2 linked regions of the Sinorhizobium fredii NGR234 genome follow. The protein of the gene in region 1 interacts with the protein of each later gene in a pairwise test. Links are inferred from orthologs where the notes say so. Each region holds a gene or a part of one and is shown in the gene's direction. Other genes may lie near its edges. The genes, in order: eno and rpe.

Region 1 (8,415 bases):
TGCTCGCAAGTCGCCGGGACCATCGACATCCTGCAGATCCCGGCCTTCCTGTCGCGCCAGACCGACCTGCTCGTCGCGGCGGCGAAAACAGGGCGCGCGATCAACGTGAAGAAGGGCCAGTTTCTCGCGCCCTGGGACATGAAGAACGTGCTCGCCAAGTTCACCATGAGCGGCAATCCGAACGTGCTTCTCTGCGAGCGCGGCGCGTCCTTCGGCTACAACACGCTCGTTTCCGACATGCGCTCGCTGCCAATCATGGCGGGGCTCGGCGCGCCCGTGGTCTTCGACGCGACCCATTCGGTGCAGCAGCCTGGCGGGCAGGGCGGCTCCTCGGGCGGCCAGCGTGAGTTCGTCGAGACCTTGGCGCGTGCGGCTGTCGCTGTCGGCGTCGCCGGCGTCTTCATCGAGACGCATGAGGACCCGGACAGCGCCCCCTCCGACGGCCCGAACATGGTGCCGCTCAAGGACATGCCGCGTCTCCTCGAAAAGCTGCTCGCCTTCGACGCGATATCCAAGGCCTGAAGCCGGCGCATGAAATATTCATGAACTGCGATGCCGCTCGGGACATTGCCACCGGCGCGCCATTGTAATTTCAGGGCCATGAATTAAGACAGGCCCACCATTATCATCGTCCACAAGCAGGGAAGAGATCATGACTGCAATCATCGACATCATCGGCCGCGAGATTCTCGACAGCCGCGGCAACCCGACCGTCGAGGTCGATGTCCATCTCGAAGACGGCAGTTTCGGCCGCGCCGCCGTTCCCTCGGGCGCTTCGACCGGCGCGCATGAAGCAGTCGAACTGCGTGACGGCGGTACCCGCTATCTCGGCAAGGGCGTCGAGCGCGCCGTCGACGCCGTCAACGGCGAGATCTTCGAAGCGATCGGCGGTCTCGACGCCGAGAACCAGATCCAGATCGACAAGACGATGATCGAGCTCGACGGCACGTCGAACAAGTCGCGCCTCGGCGCCAACGCTATTCTCGGCGTGTCGCTTGCCATCGCCAAGGCCGCCGCGGAAGCTGCCGGCCTGCCGCTCTACCGCTATGTCGGCGGCCCGAATGCACATCTCCTGCCGGTTCCGATGATGAACATCATCAATGGCGGCGCCCATGCCGACAACCCGATCGACTTCCAGGAATTCATGATCATGCCGGTTGGCGCCGAGACCCTGAAGGACGCCGTCCGCATGGGTTCGGAAGTTTTCCATACGCTGAAGAAGCAGCTCGCCGCCGAAGGCCACAACACCAATGTCGGCGACGAGGGCGGCTTCGCGCCGGGTCTCGCCTCGGCTCCGGCAGCACTCGACTTCATCATGAAATCGATCGAGAAGGCCGGCTACAAGCCGGGCGAAGATATGTATGTCGCGCTCGACTGCGCCTCGACCGAATTCTTCAAGGACGGCAAGTATGTGCTCGAAGGCGAAGGCCGTACGCTGGAGCCGGGCGCGATGGCCGAATACCTCGCCGAACTCGCTGGAAAGTACCCGATCATCTCGATCGAAGACGGCATGGCCGAAGACGACTGGGACGGCTGGAAGGCGTTGACGGACCTCATCGGCAACAAGTGCCAGCTTGTCGGCGACGACCTGTTCGTCACCAACTCGGCGCGCTTGCGTGACGGCATCAAGATGGGTGTCGCCAACTCGATCCTCGTCAAGGTCAACCAGATCGGTTCGCTTTCCGAAACGCTGGATGCCGTCGAGACGGCGCACAAGGCCCGCTATACCGCCGTCATGTCGCACCGCTCCGGCGAGACCGAAGACTCGACGATCGCCGATCTCGCGGTCGCCACAAATTGCGGTCAGATCAAGACCGGCTCGCTGGCCCGTTCCGACCGGCTCGCCAAGTACAACCAGCTGATCCGCATCGAGGAGCAGCTCGGCCTGCAGGCGGCATATGCGGGCCGCTCGATCCTGCGCGGTTAAGCAAAAGACGTCTGGCTACCGCGCGGCCCCTCATCCCGCTGCCGCGACCTTCTCCCCCTTGCGGGGAGAAGGGAGATGCCGCGCCGCCTCAGTCCCCTCTCCCCGCGAGCGGGGAGCGGGTTAGTCCTCGGGTTAAACCCGAGGAGAGGGGCGATCCGCCACATCTCGATCGACGATTTAGTATCCAAAACCCGCCCGCCTCACGGCCGGCGGGTTTCCCTTTCCTTGCCGTTCATGGTCAACGGTCGGTTAATCAATCGACGCTAGTCTGCCTTGGTATTGCGTAGCAGGGCATTGACGATGTGGACACGGCATCACAAGAAACGGAGACTGGGGCGGCTGGTAGTGCCGGTGATCGCGGTCGCCTTTCTATCCTACTTCGGCTATCATTCGATCCATGGCGGTTACGGCTTGAGGGCGACGGAGGAGTTTGATCGCCAGATCGCCGAGCGGCAGGCACGGCTGGACGAGCTTACTCAGAAGCGGCAAATCCTGGAAAAGGAGGTCGAACTGATGAGTGACGGTTCGTTGGAAAGAGACATGCTGGATGAGAAGGCTCGCCTCGCGCTCAACATGTCGCGCAGCGATGAGATCGTTATTTTTCACCGCCCGGCGAATTAACTGAAATTCAGTTAACTAAAAATAATGATTTAAAATCAGTGCATTACACAGAATGATAGCCATGCAAATATGGCATTGCTGCGGCGCTCTTCTTTCCCTATGGTAGCCCACCAAAGGCTAACCATTGGGAGGAATGAATGGCTCCGCGAAAAACCGCGTCCGTCTCCAGCCGCAAGGCCGCTGCCAAGACGTCCAAGAAGGACTTCGCCGGCGGTACGATCGCCGAATTTTCCAAGGAAGATGAATTGAAGGCCTATCGCGAAATGCTGCTGATCCGGCGTTTCGAGGAGAAGGCCGGCCAGCTTTACGGCATGGGCTTCATCGGCGGCTTCTGTCACCTCTATATCGGTCAGGAGGCGGTCGTCGTCGGCATGCAACTGGCGCTGAAAGAGGGCGACCAGGTCATCACCGGTTACCGCGACCACGGCCATATGCTGGCCTGCGGCATGAGCGCCCGCGGCGTGATGGCCGAGCTTACCGGTCGCCGCGGCGGTCTTTCCAAGGGGAAGGGCGGCTCGATGCACATGTTCTCCAAGGAAAAGCATTTCTATGGCGGTCACGGCATCGTCGGCGCGCAGGTATCGCTCGGCACCGGCCTTGCCTTTGCCAACAGGTATCGCGGCAACGACAATGTCAGCCTCGCCTATTTCGGTGACGGCGCCGCCAACCAGGGACAGGTCTACGAGAGCTTCAACATGGCGGCGCTCTGGAAGCTGCCGGTAATCTACATCGTCGAGAACAACCGATACGCGATGGGCACCTCCGTGTCGCGCGCTTCGGCGCAGACCGATTTCTCGCAGCGCGGCGCTTCCTTCGGCATTCCGGGCTATCAGGTCGACGGCATGGATGTGCGCGCCGTCAAGGCTGCGGCCGACGAGGCTGTCGAACATTGCCGCTCCGGCAAGGGACCGATCATCCTGGAGATGCTGACTTATCGCTATCGCGGCCACTCGATGTCCGATCCGGCGAAATATCGCTCGAAGGATGAAGTGCAGAAGATGCGCTCGGAGCATGATCCGATCGAGCAGGTGAAGGCCCGCCTCGTCGAAAAGGGCTGGGCGAGCGAGGACGAACTGAAGCAGGTCGACAAGGAGGTTCGCGACATCGTCGCCGACAGCGCCGATTTTGCCCAGTCTGATCCGGAGCCGGATGTAGCCGAGCTCTATACCGACATCCTGCTTTGATCCGGGGAGGGACGAATATGCCAGTAGAAATTCTCATGCCTGCCCTTTCCCCGACGATGGAGGAAGGCACGCTCTCCAAGTGGCTGAAGAACGAGGGCGACAAGGTCGCCTCGGGCGACGTCATTGCCGAGATCGAGACCGACAAGGCGACGATGGAAGTCGAAGCCGTCGACGAGGGCACGATCGGCAAGCTGCTGATCGCCGCCGGCACCGAAGGCGTCAAGGTCAATACGCCGATAGCCGTGCTGCTCCAGGACGGCGAAGCCGCCGGCGATATCCCCGCCGCCAAGGCGGAAGCGCCGAAGCCGGCAGCGGCCGAAGCTCCGGCGCCGGCCGCGGCCCCCGTCGCGGCCCAGCCGAAGGCGGAAATCCCGTCCGATCCCGCCATTCCGGCCGGGACGGAAATGGTGACGACCACCGTCCGCGAAGCGCTGCGCGACGCGATGGCCGAGGAAATGCGCGCCAATGACGACGTCTTCGTCATGGGCGAGGAGGTTGCCGAATATCAGGGCGCCTATAAGATCACCCAAGGGTTGCTTCAGGAATTCGGCCCGCGCCGGGTGGTCGACACGCCGATCACCGAGCATGGCTTTGCCGGCATCGGCGTCGGCGCGGCGATGACCGGCCTGCGGCCGATCGTCGAGTTCATGACCTTCAACTTCGCCATGCAGGCGATCGACCATATCATCAACTCCGCCGCCAAGACGCTCTACATGTCCGGCGGCCAGATGGGCGCACCGATCGTCTTCCGCGGTCCGAGCGGTGCTGCGGCCCGCGTCGCCGCCCAGCACTCCCAGTGCTATGCCGCCTGGTACAGCCACATTCCCGGCCTGAAGGTCGTCATGCCCTATACGGCGGCGGACGCGAAGGGCCTCTTGAAGGCCGCCATTCGTGATCCGAACCCGGTGATCTTCCTCGAGAACGAAATCCTCTACGGCCAGTCGTTCGAAGTGCCGAAGCTCGACGATTTCGTCCTGCCGATCGGCAAGGCCCGCATCCACCGCGTCGGCAAGGACGCGACCATCGTCTCCTTCGGCATCGGCATGACCTATGCGGTCAAGGCCGCCGCCGAACTTGAGGCACAGGGCATCGATGTCGAAATCATCGACCTGCGCACCATTCGCCCGATGGACCTGCCGACCGTCATCGAATCCGTCAAGAAGACCGGTCGCTTGGTCACCGTCGAGGAAGGTTACCCGCAGTCCTCCGTCGGCACCGAGATCGCCACCCGCGTCATGCAGCAGGCCTTCGACTATCTCGACGCGCCGATCCTGACCGTCGCCGGCAAGGATGTGCCGATGCCCTATGCGGCCAACCTCGAGAAGCTCGCTCTGCCGAACGTCGCCGAGGTCGTCGAGGCGGTGAAAGCCGTCTGCTACAAATAAGCAGGGGGTGGCAATGGCAACTCTGAAGGAGACCAGGCGTATTGCCTGGTCGCTCTATTGGAAATCGAGTTTACTTTGCTTGCTGACTGGTGCAGTAGCGGGTGCGGTTTTCGGCTTCATTGTGGGGTTTATTGGCGGGTTCGCCGGTGTGCGTTCGGAGATACTTGCGCCGATTTATACGTGGGGCGGTTCGATAGTTGGCCTGCTTGCAGGTTTCGTAGCGTTCAACTTCGTAGTGGCATGGACAATTGGAAAATCGATCGGTGGACAGCAGCTTGAACTAGCCGTCGCCACTTCGTTTCGGGAGGGACAATAATGCCAATCAACATCACAATGCCTGCCCTCTCTCCGACCATGGAAGAAGGCAATCTCGCCAAGTGGCTGGTCAAGGAAGGCGACAAGGTCAAGTCCGGCGACGTCATCGCCGAGATCGAGACCGACAAGGCGACGATGGAAGTCGAAGCCGTCGATGAGGGCACCGTCGCCAAGATCGTCGTCCCGGCCGGTACCGAAGGCGTTAAGGTCAATGCCTTGATCGCGGTTCTGGCCGCCGATGGCGAGGACGTCGCAACGGCGGCGAAGGGCAATGGCGCCGCCGCGCCGGCGTCCGCCGCCAAGGCAGAGGCACCTGCTCCGGCAGCGCCTGCCGCAGCACCTGCGCCGGCCGCGGCCCCGACCGCTCCGGCCGCAGCTTCAGCGCCGGCCGCCGCCGGGGGCGACGGAAAGCGCGTCTTCTCCTCGCCGCTCGCCCGTCGCCTTGCCAAGGAAGCGGGCATCGACCTCTCCGCAGTTGCCGGTACCGGCCCCTACGGCCGCGTCGTCAAGAAGGATGTGGAATCCGCGGTCTCCGGTGGCGCCGCCAAGCCGGCCGCAGCACCGGCTGCCGCTCAGGCACCGGCCGCGGCACCGCTCGCCAAGGGCATGTCGGAAGACGCCGTCCTCAAGCTCTTCGAGCCGGGCTCGTACGAGCTCGTCCCGCATGACGGCATGCGCAAGACGATTGCCAAGCGCCTGCAGGAATCGAAGCAGACGATCCCGCACTTCTACGTCTCCCTCGATTGCCAGCTCGATGCGCTGCTGGCGCTGCGCGCCCAGCTCAACGCCGCTGCACCCGAGAAGGACGGCAAGCCGGTCTACAAGCTCTCGGTCAACGACATGGTGATCAAGGCGCTGGCGCTGGCGTTGCGCGACGTTCCGGATGCGAATGTGTCCTGGACCGACACGAACATGGTCAAGCACAAGCATGCCGATGTCGGCGTTGCCGTGTCGATCCCGGGCGGGCTGATCACGCCGATCATCCGCCAGGCGGAGCTGAAGAGCTTGTCCGCCATCTCCAACGAGATGAAGGACTACGGCAAGCGCGCCAAGGAGCGCAAGCTGAAGCCCGAGGAATACCAGGGTGGCACCACCGCGGTTTCCAACATGGGCATGATGGGCGTCAAGAACTTCGCAGCCGTCGTCAACCCGCCGCATGCGACGATCCTCGCGGTCGGCGCCGGCGAGGAGCGCGTCATCGTCAAGAACAAGGAGATGGTCGTCGCCAACATGATGACCGTCACGCTCTCGACCGACCATCGCTGCGTCGATGGCGCGCTCGGCGCCGAACTGCTCGGTGCCTTCAAGCGCTACATCGAAAACCCGATGGGCATGCTCGTCTGATGCGAACCGGACCGGCATAACGCCGGTCCGTCCTCTCCCTGACATGCGAGTGGGCAGATGAAGACAGTCCTTTGCTATGGTGACAGTCTGACCTGGGGCTATGACGCGAGCGGCGCGGGTCGCCATCCCCTGGAAGATCGCTGGCCGACCTTGCTTCAGAAAGCGCTGGGCGTCGGCGTCAACGTCATCGCCGAGGGGCTAAACGGCCGCACGACCGCTTATGACGATCATCTCGCCGATTGCGACCGCAACGGCGCGCGCGTCCTGCCGACCGTGCTGCACAGCCACGCGCCGCTCGATCTCGTCGTCTTCATGCTCGGCTCCAACGACATGAAGCCGATAATCCATGGCACGGCCTTCGGCGCCGTCAAGGGCATCGAGCGCCTAGTCAATTTGGTTCGCAAGCACGACTGGCCGACGGAAACGGAGGAGGGGCCCAGTATCCTGATCGTCTCGCCTCCACCGATTTGCGAAACGGCCGATAGCGCCTTTGCCGCCATGTTTGCCGGCGGCGTCGAGCAGTCGGCGATGCTGGCGTCGCTTTATCGCGACCTCGCCGACGAGCTCGATTGCGGTTTCTTCGACGCCGGCTCGGTCGCCGGGACGACGCCGCTCGATGGGGTGCATCTCGACGCCGAGAATACCCGCGCGATCGGTCGCGGCGTGGAGCCGGTCGTCCGGATGATGCTCGGGCTTTGACGATGGCGGCTGTCGCAACCCTGAGACCCGCACAACGGAGCGAGGCGGCGGAACTGGCGGTCCTCGTCGATGTCGCCTCGCACGGCTTTGCCTCGTGGCTGTGGTACGGCGGCGTCTTGAGCGGATCGGCGGATACCGCTTTCGAACACGGCCGCAACCGGCTGCGCCAGGATGAGGGCTTGGGGACGTGGCGCGACGCGGTGGTCGCCGTCCTCGAAGAAGAGATCGTTGGCGTTTCGGTGTCCTATGGCATCGATGCGTCGGTGCGGGACATCGAGCCGAAGCATCCGGTGCTCGGGCCGCTGCTTGCCCTTCAGAGCGAGATTGTCGGCCACTGGTTCATCGACAGCCTCGGCGTCTACAGCGCGCATCGCGGCAAGGGGATTGGCCGGGCACTGCTCGGAAACGAATTCATACGCGCCGGCGCGGCGCCGGTGAGCCTGATCACCGAGAGCCACAATGAAAAGGCGCAGGCGCTCTACAAGAGGAACGGCTTCGAAGAGGTGACGCGCGCCGAGGCCGTACCGCTCTTCGAAGACAGCAGGAAACATGACTGGGTGCTCTTCACCCGCAAGGTCGCTTGAAACAAAGGTAGGAAACACATGGCTGAGAATTACGACGTCATCGTTATCGGTTCGGGCCCGGGCGGCTATGTCACCGCCATCCGCTCGGCGCAACTGGGCTTGAAGACGGCGATCGTCGAGCGCGAGCATCTGGGCGGCATCTGCCTCAACTGGGGCTGCATCCCGACCAAGGCGCTGCTGCGCTCCGCCGAAATCCTCGACCATGCCAATCACGCCAAGAATTACGGCCTGACGCTCGAAGGCAAGATGACAGCCAATGTCAAGGATGTCGTCGCCCGCTCGCGCGGCGTTTCGGCGCGGCTGAACGGCGGCGTCGCCTTCCTCATGAAGAAGAACAAGATCGACGTGATCTGGGG
Region 2 (8,467 bases), 240 kb from region 1 along the record:
GGCAAGACAGGCAAGCGTGATCGCGGGATCAATGCGGTTCACGCGGTCGACCGTCGCGCGATTGGCGACGAAGAGACCCGACACCGTCGCATACACATTGACGCGGCCGGTTGCGGCGGACGAGAAACGAAGACGATCCGGGGAAATCGCGGATGCAATCCGAGCCGCGGCCTCGTCTTCCGGCAAATCGTCGGGTTCGAGTCTGGCAACGACCACCTCTCCCATGCCGGCATCGGCAAGCATCGCCAGATCATTCGCGCTCAGACGACGACCCTTGGCGAGCTTACCTTCCCCAGTCTTTACGGCGTGGGCCAGAATGGCGCCTTCCGCTTCGGCAAGCGGCACTGGACCAAACCTCATGCCGCACGCCCCTGTTCTCCACGATCGCGGTGACGCAGCGCGCCGATGATTTCGGCAAGGACGGCAATGGCGATTTCCGCGGGGCTCGCAGCGCCGATGTTCAGGCCGATCGGCGCCTTGATCCGGCCGATCGCCTCTTCCGGCACCCCGGCCGACCGCAGTCTCTCCACGCGGCTCGCATGAGTCTTACGGCTGCCGAGCGCGCCGACATAGAAGCAACCTGCGTCCAGGGCGGCTCGGATTGGATAATCGTCGATCTTCGGATCGTGGGTAACCGCAGCCAGTGCCGTATAGGGGTCGAGCGGTCGCATCGGCAGGACATCTTCCGGCCAATCGGCAAGAAGCTCGACGCCGTGGAAGCGCTCGGCCGTCGCGAATGCGGTGCGCGGGTCTATGATGGACATATCGAACCCTGCGACCGGCGCCAGTCGCGCCAGCGCCTGCGAGATATGGACGGCGCCGATGACCACCAAGCGCGGCGGCGGCAGATAGGTGTTGATAAAGACGGATCGCTCAGCGAGCGTCGCAAGACTGGGGCGGCCCGAACGAAGCGTTTCGGAGATCCCCGCCTCCCATTCGGCCGGGAAACCCTCGCCCTCGATGAAGACTTGGGCGCGGCCGCTCGAAAGATCATTGACGACCACGGCCGCCCGCCGTGCCGCGCGCGCTTCGTTCAGCTTCTCAAGGGTAGACAGTTGCATGGTCAGCCGTCAATTCGCTCTAGAAAAACCCGGATCCGACCGCCGCAGGAAAGGCCGACACGCCATGCCGTTTCGTCGGCGACGCCGAATTCGAGGACCCTTGGAACGCCTGAGGCGATGACATCGGCTGCTTCGCCGATGACGGCACCTTCGACGCAACCGCCCGACACCGACCCTTCGAAGGCGCCCTCGCCGTCAATCACCAGATGACTGCCGACGGGGCGCGGTGCAGACCCCCAGGTCTCGATGACCGTCGCCAAGGCCACGGCCCGGCCTTGCCTATGCCATGCCTCGGCAATCTCCAAGGGATCGAGAATCTTTGCTTCATTCGTCATCATGGCACTCCGCCTCGCCCTCTTAGATCATGACGATCCGGTCGCGTTTCAACCCACATTGTCGTGAGCTTCATCGGCCGCGCGCTGGGGGTGAAGAAAGCGTCGTGGGTCGGCGTCGCGGCTCGCTTCCCCCGACAGCGACTTCACCAGTTCGGCGACGGATTCCAGATTGTGCACCGTTCGAAATTCATCGACGTGCGGCAGCATCGCCCTGACACCGCGCGCCCGCGCCTCGAAACCCTCGAAGCGGAGCAGCGGATTGAGCCAGATCAGCCGGCGGCAGGAGCGATGCAGGCGATCCATCTCGATCTCGAGCTGCACCGCGTCGTCGCGCTCGAGGCCGTCGGTGATCAACAGGACAATGGCGCCCTGCCCCTGGACGCGCCGAGACCAGCGACGATTGAACTCATGCAGGGTTTCACCGATGCGCGTACCGCCTGACCAGTCCTTGACCGCGGCGACGCATTCGTCAAGCGCTTCGTCGGGATCGCGGTTGCGCATCTGCCGGGTGACGTTCGTCAGCCTCGTGCCGAAAAGAAAGGTCTGGACGCGGTGTCGCTGCTCTGTCAGCGCGTGCAGGAAATGCAGGAACACCCGCGTGTACTGGGTCATCGAGCCCGAAATATCCGCAAGCGCCACGAGCGGCGGGTGAACGAGGCGCGGCTCCCGGAAACGCGGCAGGATGAGCTCGCCGCCGAACCGCATGGCATCGCGCATGGTGGCGCGCGGATCGATCCGGGCTGGCCGATGGGAAGGGCGGAAGCGCCGTGTCCTCACCCGGTCGAGCGGCAAAAGCAACGACGAGATCGCCCGCCGCGCCTCGCCGATTTCTGCGGCGGTCATCTGCGCAAAATCCGCCTTGCGAAAGAGCTCCCGACCGGAAGCGGTGTAGCGCGCATCGATCTCGATTGCCTGCTTCTCTCCGGGCGGTCGATCGTCATGCCGCCCGCTGAGGAGCGCTTCGCCGAGACGTGCCGCGCCCGCTCGCCGCGGCTGATTTTCACTGGCGCGTGCAGGAGCGACGGGCGACAGCAGCGCGATCATCTTCCGGACGAGATCGCGCTTGCGCCAGAACAATCGAAACGCCTCGTCAAAGAGCGCCTGGTCCTCATGCCGCTTCACCAGCGTGCATTGAAGCGCGGCGTAGAACTCGCGGCGCGATCCAATGCCGATTGCGCCGACCGCCTCTATCGCGTCCGCAATCGCACCAGGACCGATCCGCATGCCTGCCCGCCGGAGAGCCCGAGAGAAGAACACGATGTTGTCCGCAAATCGTCCGCTCGCCCGGTGTTGGTAGAGGCCGTCTGCAGGGGACCTGGCGGTCATGATGTGAGCTCGGCGGCCATGAGGTCGCGCTTGACCTCTTCCAGCAATTTTCGCCCCTCGGCACCCTCTATCCGGGCAATGTCATCCTGATACTTCAGGAGCGTGCCGAGCGTGTCGGCCAGCGTCTCCGGGTCGAGCGCCAGCGCGTCGAGCTCGGTCAGCGCTGTCGCCCAGTCGATTGTCTCGGCGACACCGGGGTTCTTGAAGAGATCGACCGTCCTGAGTTTCTGGACATAGGCGACGATCTCTCGGGAGAGCGCCGCGTTGCAGCCGGGCACCTTGCGCCGGATGATCTCCAGTTCCTGCGCGGCATTGGGATAATCGACCCAATGATAGAGGCAGCGACGCTTCAAGGCGTCGTGGATTTCGCGAGTCCGGTTGGTGGTAATGATGACGATCGGCGGCTCGTCCGCCCGGATCGTTCCAAGCTCTGGAATGGTCACCTGGAAATCGGAAAGTACCTCGAGGAGGAATGCTTCGAAGGCTTCGTCGGTGCGGTCGAGCTCGTCTATCAGGAATACCGGGGCGCGGCCGCCATTCGCCGAGATGGCCTGCAGCACCGGACGGCGGATGAGGAACCGCTCCGAGAAGATGCCGCTTTCGACCTTTTGCCGGTCGACCATGCCGGCTGCCTCCGAAAGGCGGATTTCCAGCATTTGCGCTGGGTAGTTCCATTCATAGACGGCAGATGCGACGTCGAGCCCCTCGTAGCATTGCAGACGGATCAGCGGTCGATCGAGCGAACGGGCGAGCACCTTGGCGATCTCGGTCTTGCCGACTCCCGCCTCCCCTTCGAGAAACAGCGGTCGCTTCATCCTGAGTGCCAGGAAAAGAACGGTCGCGAGAGCGGTACCGGCGAGATAGTTCTGCGACTTGAGCAGCGCCATCGTCTCGTCGATGGACTGGGGCATCCGGCCTGTCTCGTGTTTCGCCATATTCGCTCCTCTCTCGAGGAAAATTATAGCGTGCGGTATCCCCGGTCCACATAAATGAGCGGCGGTGCCTTTTCGCCGATTCGCACGTCCACCACTTCGCCGAAGAGGATTGCATGGGTGGCCATGATCTTCACTTCGAGCAGACGGCAATCGAAGGCGGCGATAGCGTCGACGAGAATCGGCGATCCGGTCGCCAGCTCAGTCCAACGGCCGAGTGCAAAGCGGCGCTCCATATCAAGCTGGTCACGTCCGGAGAAGGCATGTGCCAAGGCGAGATGCTGGCTACCGAGGACGTTCAGCGCAAAGCTGTCGCCGCGCAAAAAGATGTCGTTGCGCGAATTCGCGGCATTGAGGCAGGCGAGAATCGTCGGCGGATCGTCCGACACCGAGCAGGACGCGGTAATGGTTACGCCGCGCCGCTCGGCACCATCCGCCGCCGTGATCAACTGCACGTGATGGGACAAGCGGCTCATCGTATCGCGATAGGTTATCGGGTCCAGCCGGGTCTTCTCCAACACATCACGCTCCGGATCGGTATCTCGCACATACATAGACTGTCGCGAAAAATATGAAACTAGGCCGATCGAGATTCTTGCCAATGCGCGACGCCGATGACGCACTGGGGCGATCGTCGTTTCCAGGCCCATCTTTTTCCTTTGACGAGTTCTGCCACTCCCTTAAAACATGGCGTGCGATAGCGGGAAAAAACATGCTGAAATCAATTGGTACGAGCCTTCTTGTCGCTGCGCTGACGCTGACCTCTCCCGCGTTTGCGGCCGGCCTGAAGATTGCCGTCGTCGCGCCCGCCGATGGCCCCTTCGCGGCGCTCGGCAAACAGATCACCGATGGCGCCGCCTTCCAGGCTGCCGATCGGGGAAGCGAGATCGTACCGATCGCAGAGAGCTGCGATCCGGCCGGCGGCGAGGCGTTGACGAAGGCGCTGCTTGCCAGCGGCGCCGAGGCGGCGATCGGCTTTCTCTGCACCGAGAGCCTGGAAGCGGCGCTGCCTGCCCTCGCCGAGGCCGGCATTGCCGCGATCACCCTCAGCGTCCGCTCGGATATTCTCATGGAGGACGCCATCAAGAAGAAATGGCCGCTCTTTCGCCTGGCACCGAGCGGCAAAGCCGAGGCCGCGGCGATCACTGATGCGATCGTGACCAACTGGAGGGACAAGCCGCTGGCGCTCATCGACGACGGAACGATCCATAGCCGCGAACTCGTCGAAAGCGTCCGCAACGCCCTTGCCGAGATCGGCCTCACCCCGGTTTTCACCGACACCTACCGCCCGGCCCAGGAACAGCAGGTGAGCCTCGTTCGACGCCTGGCGAAAAGCGGCGCAACGCATGTGTTCACCGGGGGCGACCGCAACGATACCGCCGTCATCGCCCGCGACGCAAAGGCAGAGAATGTTCCGATAACTCTGCTTGGCGGCGATACGCTGAACGCCGCTGATCTCGACGTGCCGCTGGAGAATGGCGTTCTGGCCGTCACCATCCCCGACGCGGCCCGGTCGAGCGAGGCGGCGCCGGTCGTCACGGCAATGCGTGCCGCTGGCATTGAACCGGATGGTTACGTTCTTCCGGCCTTTGCAGCGGTGTCGCTTCTCGAGCAGGCGAAGGATCAAGCGGAGAAAGATGATAAGGCTGTCCTGGACGCTCTTTCGAAGGGGCCTTATGCGACCGCCCTCGGGCCGGTCCGCTTTGACATTACGCACGAACGGGCCGGGAGCCCCTACACTCTGATGCAATGGCGGGACGGCCGTTTCGCGGCCGCCACGGAAACAGGCAAGGCTGAGTGATGCGCAAGGGACCGACCAATCTGATCACCGACGTCGCGGGGATCCTGGTCGGCAACGCCGAGGATCACCGGCTGAAATCCGGCGTCACGGCGGTGCTTTGCGATCCGCCGGCTACGGCGGCGGTCCAGGTTCTCGGCGGCGCACCGGGTACGCGCGAGACCGACCTGCTGGCCCCGCACAATACGGTCCAGACCGTGGACGCGATCGTCCTATCCGGCGGCTCCGCCTTCGGCCTGGACGCGGCCTCGGGCGTTCAGGCAGCCCTTCGCGAAATGGGCCGCGGCTTTCCCGTCGGCCCGCATCGGATTCCGATCGTTCCGGCGGCGATCCTGTTCGATCTGATGAATGGCGGCGAAAAGAACTGGGGACAATTTTCGCCCTACCGCGACCTCGGCTACGCCGCGGCACGTGCTCAGGCCGGCGCCTTCACGACCGGCAGTGCCGGAGCCGGAACCGGAGCACTCACCGCCACCCTCAAGGGCGGCCTCGGTTCCGCCTCGACGATCCTTGCGAACGGCATCACCGTCGGCGCGCTTGTCGCCGTCAACGCGCTCGGCTCGGCAACCATCGGCGAGACACGCCATTTCTGGGCGGCACCCTTTGAGCTGGATGGCGAATTCGGCGGGCTCGGGATGCCTTCTCCCTGGCCGCAGGATGCGGCGCAGCCACGGCTCAAGTTTCGCGAGGCGGCGGCCGCAGCCGCCAATACGACCATTGCCGTCATCGCCACCGACGCGGCTCTCTCGAAGGCCGAGGCGAAACGTCTGGCGATTGCCGCCCATGACGGCTTCTCCCGGGCGCTGTGGCCGTCCCATACGCCGCTCGACGGCGATCTGGTGTTTGCGCTCTCGACGGGCGCCAGCGGCAAGAAACTCCTGCTGGAGGATTTCATCGACTTGAGCGCCGCGGCGGCGGCAACCATGGCAAGGGCAATCGCGCGGGGCGTGCATGATGCCGCGGCGGCCGCGGGCGACCTCAAGCCCGCCTGGTCGGCATTGCCAGATAACTGAGGCCCGCCCTCGCATGTTGTTTGCACGGTCGCGGGATGCTATGGGCGCGGCAAAGACCGGAGGCTGTTCATGACCCACCCCATTCGCATTGCCCCATCGATCCTGGCGGCCAATTTCTCCAAGCTCGGCCAGGAGGTCCGCGATGTCGTCGATGCCGGCGCCGACTGGATCCATCTCGACGTCATGGACGGGCATTTCGTGCCGAACATCACCTTCGGTCCCGACGTCATCAAGTCGCTGCGTTCCTACACGGACGCGACATTCGATTGCCACCTGATGATCGCGCCGGCCGATTCCTTTCTCGAAGCCTTTGCCAAGGCCGGCTGCGACATCCTCACCGTCCATGCCGAAGCTGGCCCGCATCTGCACCGTTCCTTGCAGACCGTGAAGGCACTCGGCAAGAAGGCCGGCGTTTCGCTCAATCCCGCGACGCCCGAAAGCGCGCTCGAATATGTCCTGGACAGCCTCGATCTCATTCTGGTGATGACGGTCAATCCGGGCTTCGGCGGCCAGAAGTTCATCTCGGTGATGGAAGAGAAGATCCGCCGCATCAAGGCAATGGTCGGCGACCGGCCGATCGAGATCGAGGTGGACGGCGGTATCGCGCCGGAAACCGCCGGTGTCGTCACCGGTGCCGGGGCCAATGTGCTGGTCGCAGGCTCCGCCATCTTCAAGGGCGGCTCCGTCGAAGCCTACCGCGCCGCCATCGAGGCGATCCGCACGCCGGCCGAGAAGGGTCGCTGATGAGCATGCGGGCGGCGGTCGCGACTGCAGTCCTGATCGCAACGGTGAGCGCCGCGTCGCCAGCGATCGCCGGCGACTATGCCAGTTTCCAGCCGATCGGCTTTTCCTCGGACGGCAAGGTCTTTGCCTTCGAGGAACACGGCATTCAGGATGGCTCCGGCTTTCCCTATTCAGCGATATACATCCTCGACACCCAGACCGACACGTTTCTGCCAGGTGCGCCCGTGCGGGCGCGCGTCGAGGAGGACGGCGGCGCCTTGGCGAAAGCTCGCCATGATGCGCGGCGGCGGGCGGCGCCGTTGATCGACGCCTACCGGCTTCTCGACACGCCTGGACTGCTCGCTGCCTATAATCCTGTGACGGAGCCCGACGCAGCTGATCACAGGCTGAAATACGATGCATTTCCCGCCGACGCGGCGTTTCGAAAGACTTACGAGCTCGAACTCGAGGAGAAGCGTTTCGAACCCGAGGGGATCTGCAAGGATCTCCTGAAAGAGGTCAAAGGCTTCCGCCTGGTGATGACGGAGAAAGCCGGACAGCCCGTGTCCGAGGTCTTGCAGGATGATGGCCGCATTCCGGAGAGCCGCCACTGCCCGACCGGCTACCGCATCGGCGGCGTGGTGACTCATGTCAATGACGACGGCTCGCAAGTCCACGTCGTCATGGTCCTAGTCAAATCCCTCGGCTTCGAGGGTACGACCGACGGCCGCTGGATCGCGGTGCCGACCTGGCCCGGACGATGAAGGAACAGCCGGCCTCGCGCAGGCGCGTCGTCGCTCCCACCGGTTATCAGAGACGTGGGCGCTTCCTTCGTGCCATCCCGTCGTGGCGGGAAACATTGCTCGGCGGTCCTGCCTGGGGTCTGACGATGGCGTTCTCGGCCTGGTACGCGCTCTGGCTGCGCGAGCATGACGCGACGTTTCACCTGGAAAGCATCCTGCTTCTCTTCGCCTCGGGCGGCTTCATCGCCTGGCCGCTCTCGCTCTTCGCCGGGCGCTGCATGGCGCAGGATCGCGCCGTTGAAACACGCTTTGCTGCCTATCTCCTGTGCCTGATTGCCGGAACCGTCGGGGTAACGGCGCTGCTATTTGCCCTCGATTATCGTATCTTCTATTCGCAGTGGCATGCGGCGACCGGCTCGCGCATCTGGTTCTACCAGGCGCTGTTCACGTCGCTCTCCGCTTACTATCAGTTCCTGGTGCTGGGTGTCAGGCTGTACCTGCCCCTCGGGGCCGTCGCTCTCGTGTTGGCGAGCCTG

What was found.
Region 2: the proteins of eno (region 1) and rpe interact in binary tests that used the Escherichia coli proteins (3 or more experiments, as listed by UniProt). The link is inferred for Sinorhizobium fredii NGR234 from one-to-one orthologs.

Annotation. Positions count from the first base shown.
Region 1 is NC_012587.1:1,320,116-1,328,530, forward strand. The notes cover bases 1-2,789. They hold eno (phosphopyruvate hydratase), read left to right. Parts: upstream 1-652; coding sequence 653-1,927; downstream 1,928-2,789. Other genes in these bases: kdsA (3-deoxy-8-phosphooctulonate synthase), read left to right, coding at 1-522; NGR_RS17675 (FtsB family cell division protein), read left to right, coding at 2,228-2,548; pdhA (pyruvate dehydrogenase (acetyl-transferring) E1 component subunit alpha), read left to right, coding at 2,686-2,789. Also shown: more of pdhA, read left to right, coding at 2,790-3,732; NGR_RS17685 (pyruvate dehydrogenase complex E1 component subunit beta), read left to right, coding at 3,750-5,117; NGR_RS17690 (hypothetical protein), read left to right, coding at 5,131-5,433; NGR_RS17695 (pyruvate dehydrogenase complex dihydrolipoamide acetyltransferase), read left to right, coding at 5,433-6,776; NGR_RS17700 (SGNH/GDSL hydrolase family protein), read left to right, coding at 6,834-7,475; NGR_RS17705 (GNAT family N-acetyltransferase), read left to right, coding at 7,478-8,059; lpdA (dihydrolipoyl dehydrogenase), read left to right, coding at 8,078-8,415. UniProt on the Escherichia coli protein: Catalyzes the reversible conversion of 2-phosphoglycerate (2-PG) into phosphoenolpyruvate (PEP). It is essential for the degradation of carbohydrates via glycolysis.
Region 2 is NC_012587.1:1,559,130-1,567,596, reverse strand. The notes cover bases 5,531-8,371. They hold rpe (ribulose-phosphate 3-epimerase), read left to right. Parts: upstream 5,531-6,534; coding sequence 6,535-7,209; downstream 7,210-8,371. Other genes in these bases: NGR_RS18845 (hypothetical protein), read left to right, coding at 7,949-8,371; NGR_RS18850 (DUF2259 domain-containing protein), read left to right, coding at 7,215-7,952; NGR_RS18860 (P1 family peptidase), read left to right, coding at 5,531-6,465. Also shown: NGR_RS18895 (NTP transferase domain-containing protein), read right to left, coding at 1-360; NGR_RS18890 (XdhC family protein), read right to left, coding at 357-1,061; NGR_RS18885 (XdhC family protein), read right to left, coding at 1,064-1,396; NGR_RS18880 (vWA domain-containing protein), read right to left, coding at 1,445-2,722; NGR_RS18875 (AAA family ATPase), read right to left, coding at 2,719-3,657; NGR_RS18870 (flavin reductase family protein), read right to left, coding at 3,681-4,208; NGR_RS18865 (branched-chain amino acid ABC transporter substrate-binding protein), read left to right, coding at 4,367-5,455; more of NGR_RS18860, read left to right, coding at 5,452-5,530; more of NGR_RS18845, read left to right, coding at 8,372-8,467. UniProt on the Escherichia coli protein: Catalyzes the reversible epimerization of D-ribulose 5-phosphate to D-xylulose 5-phosphate.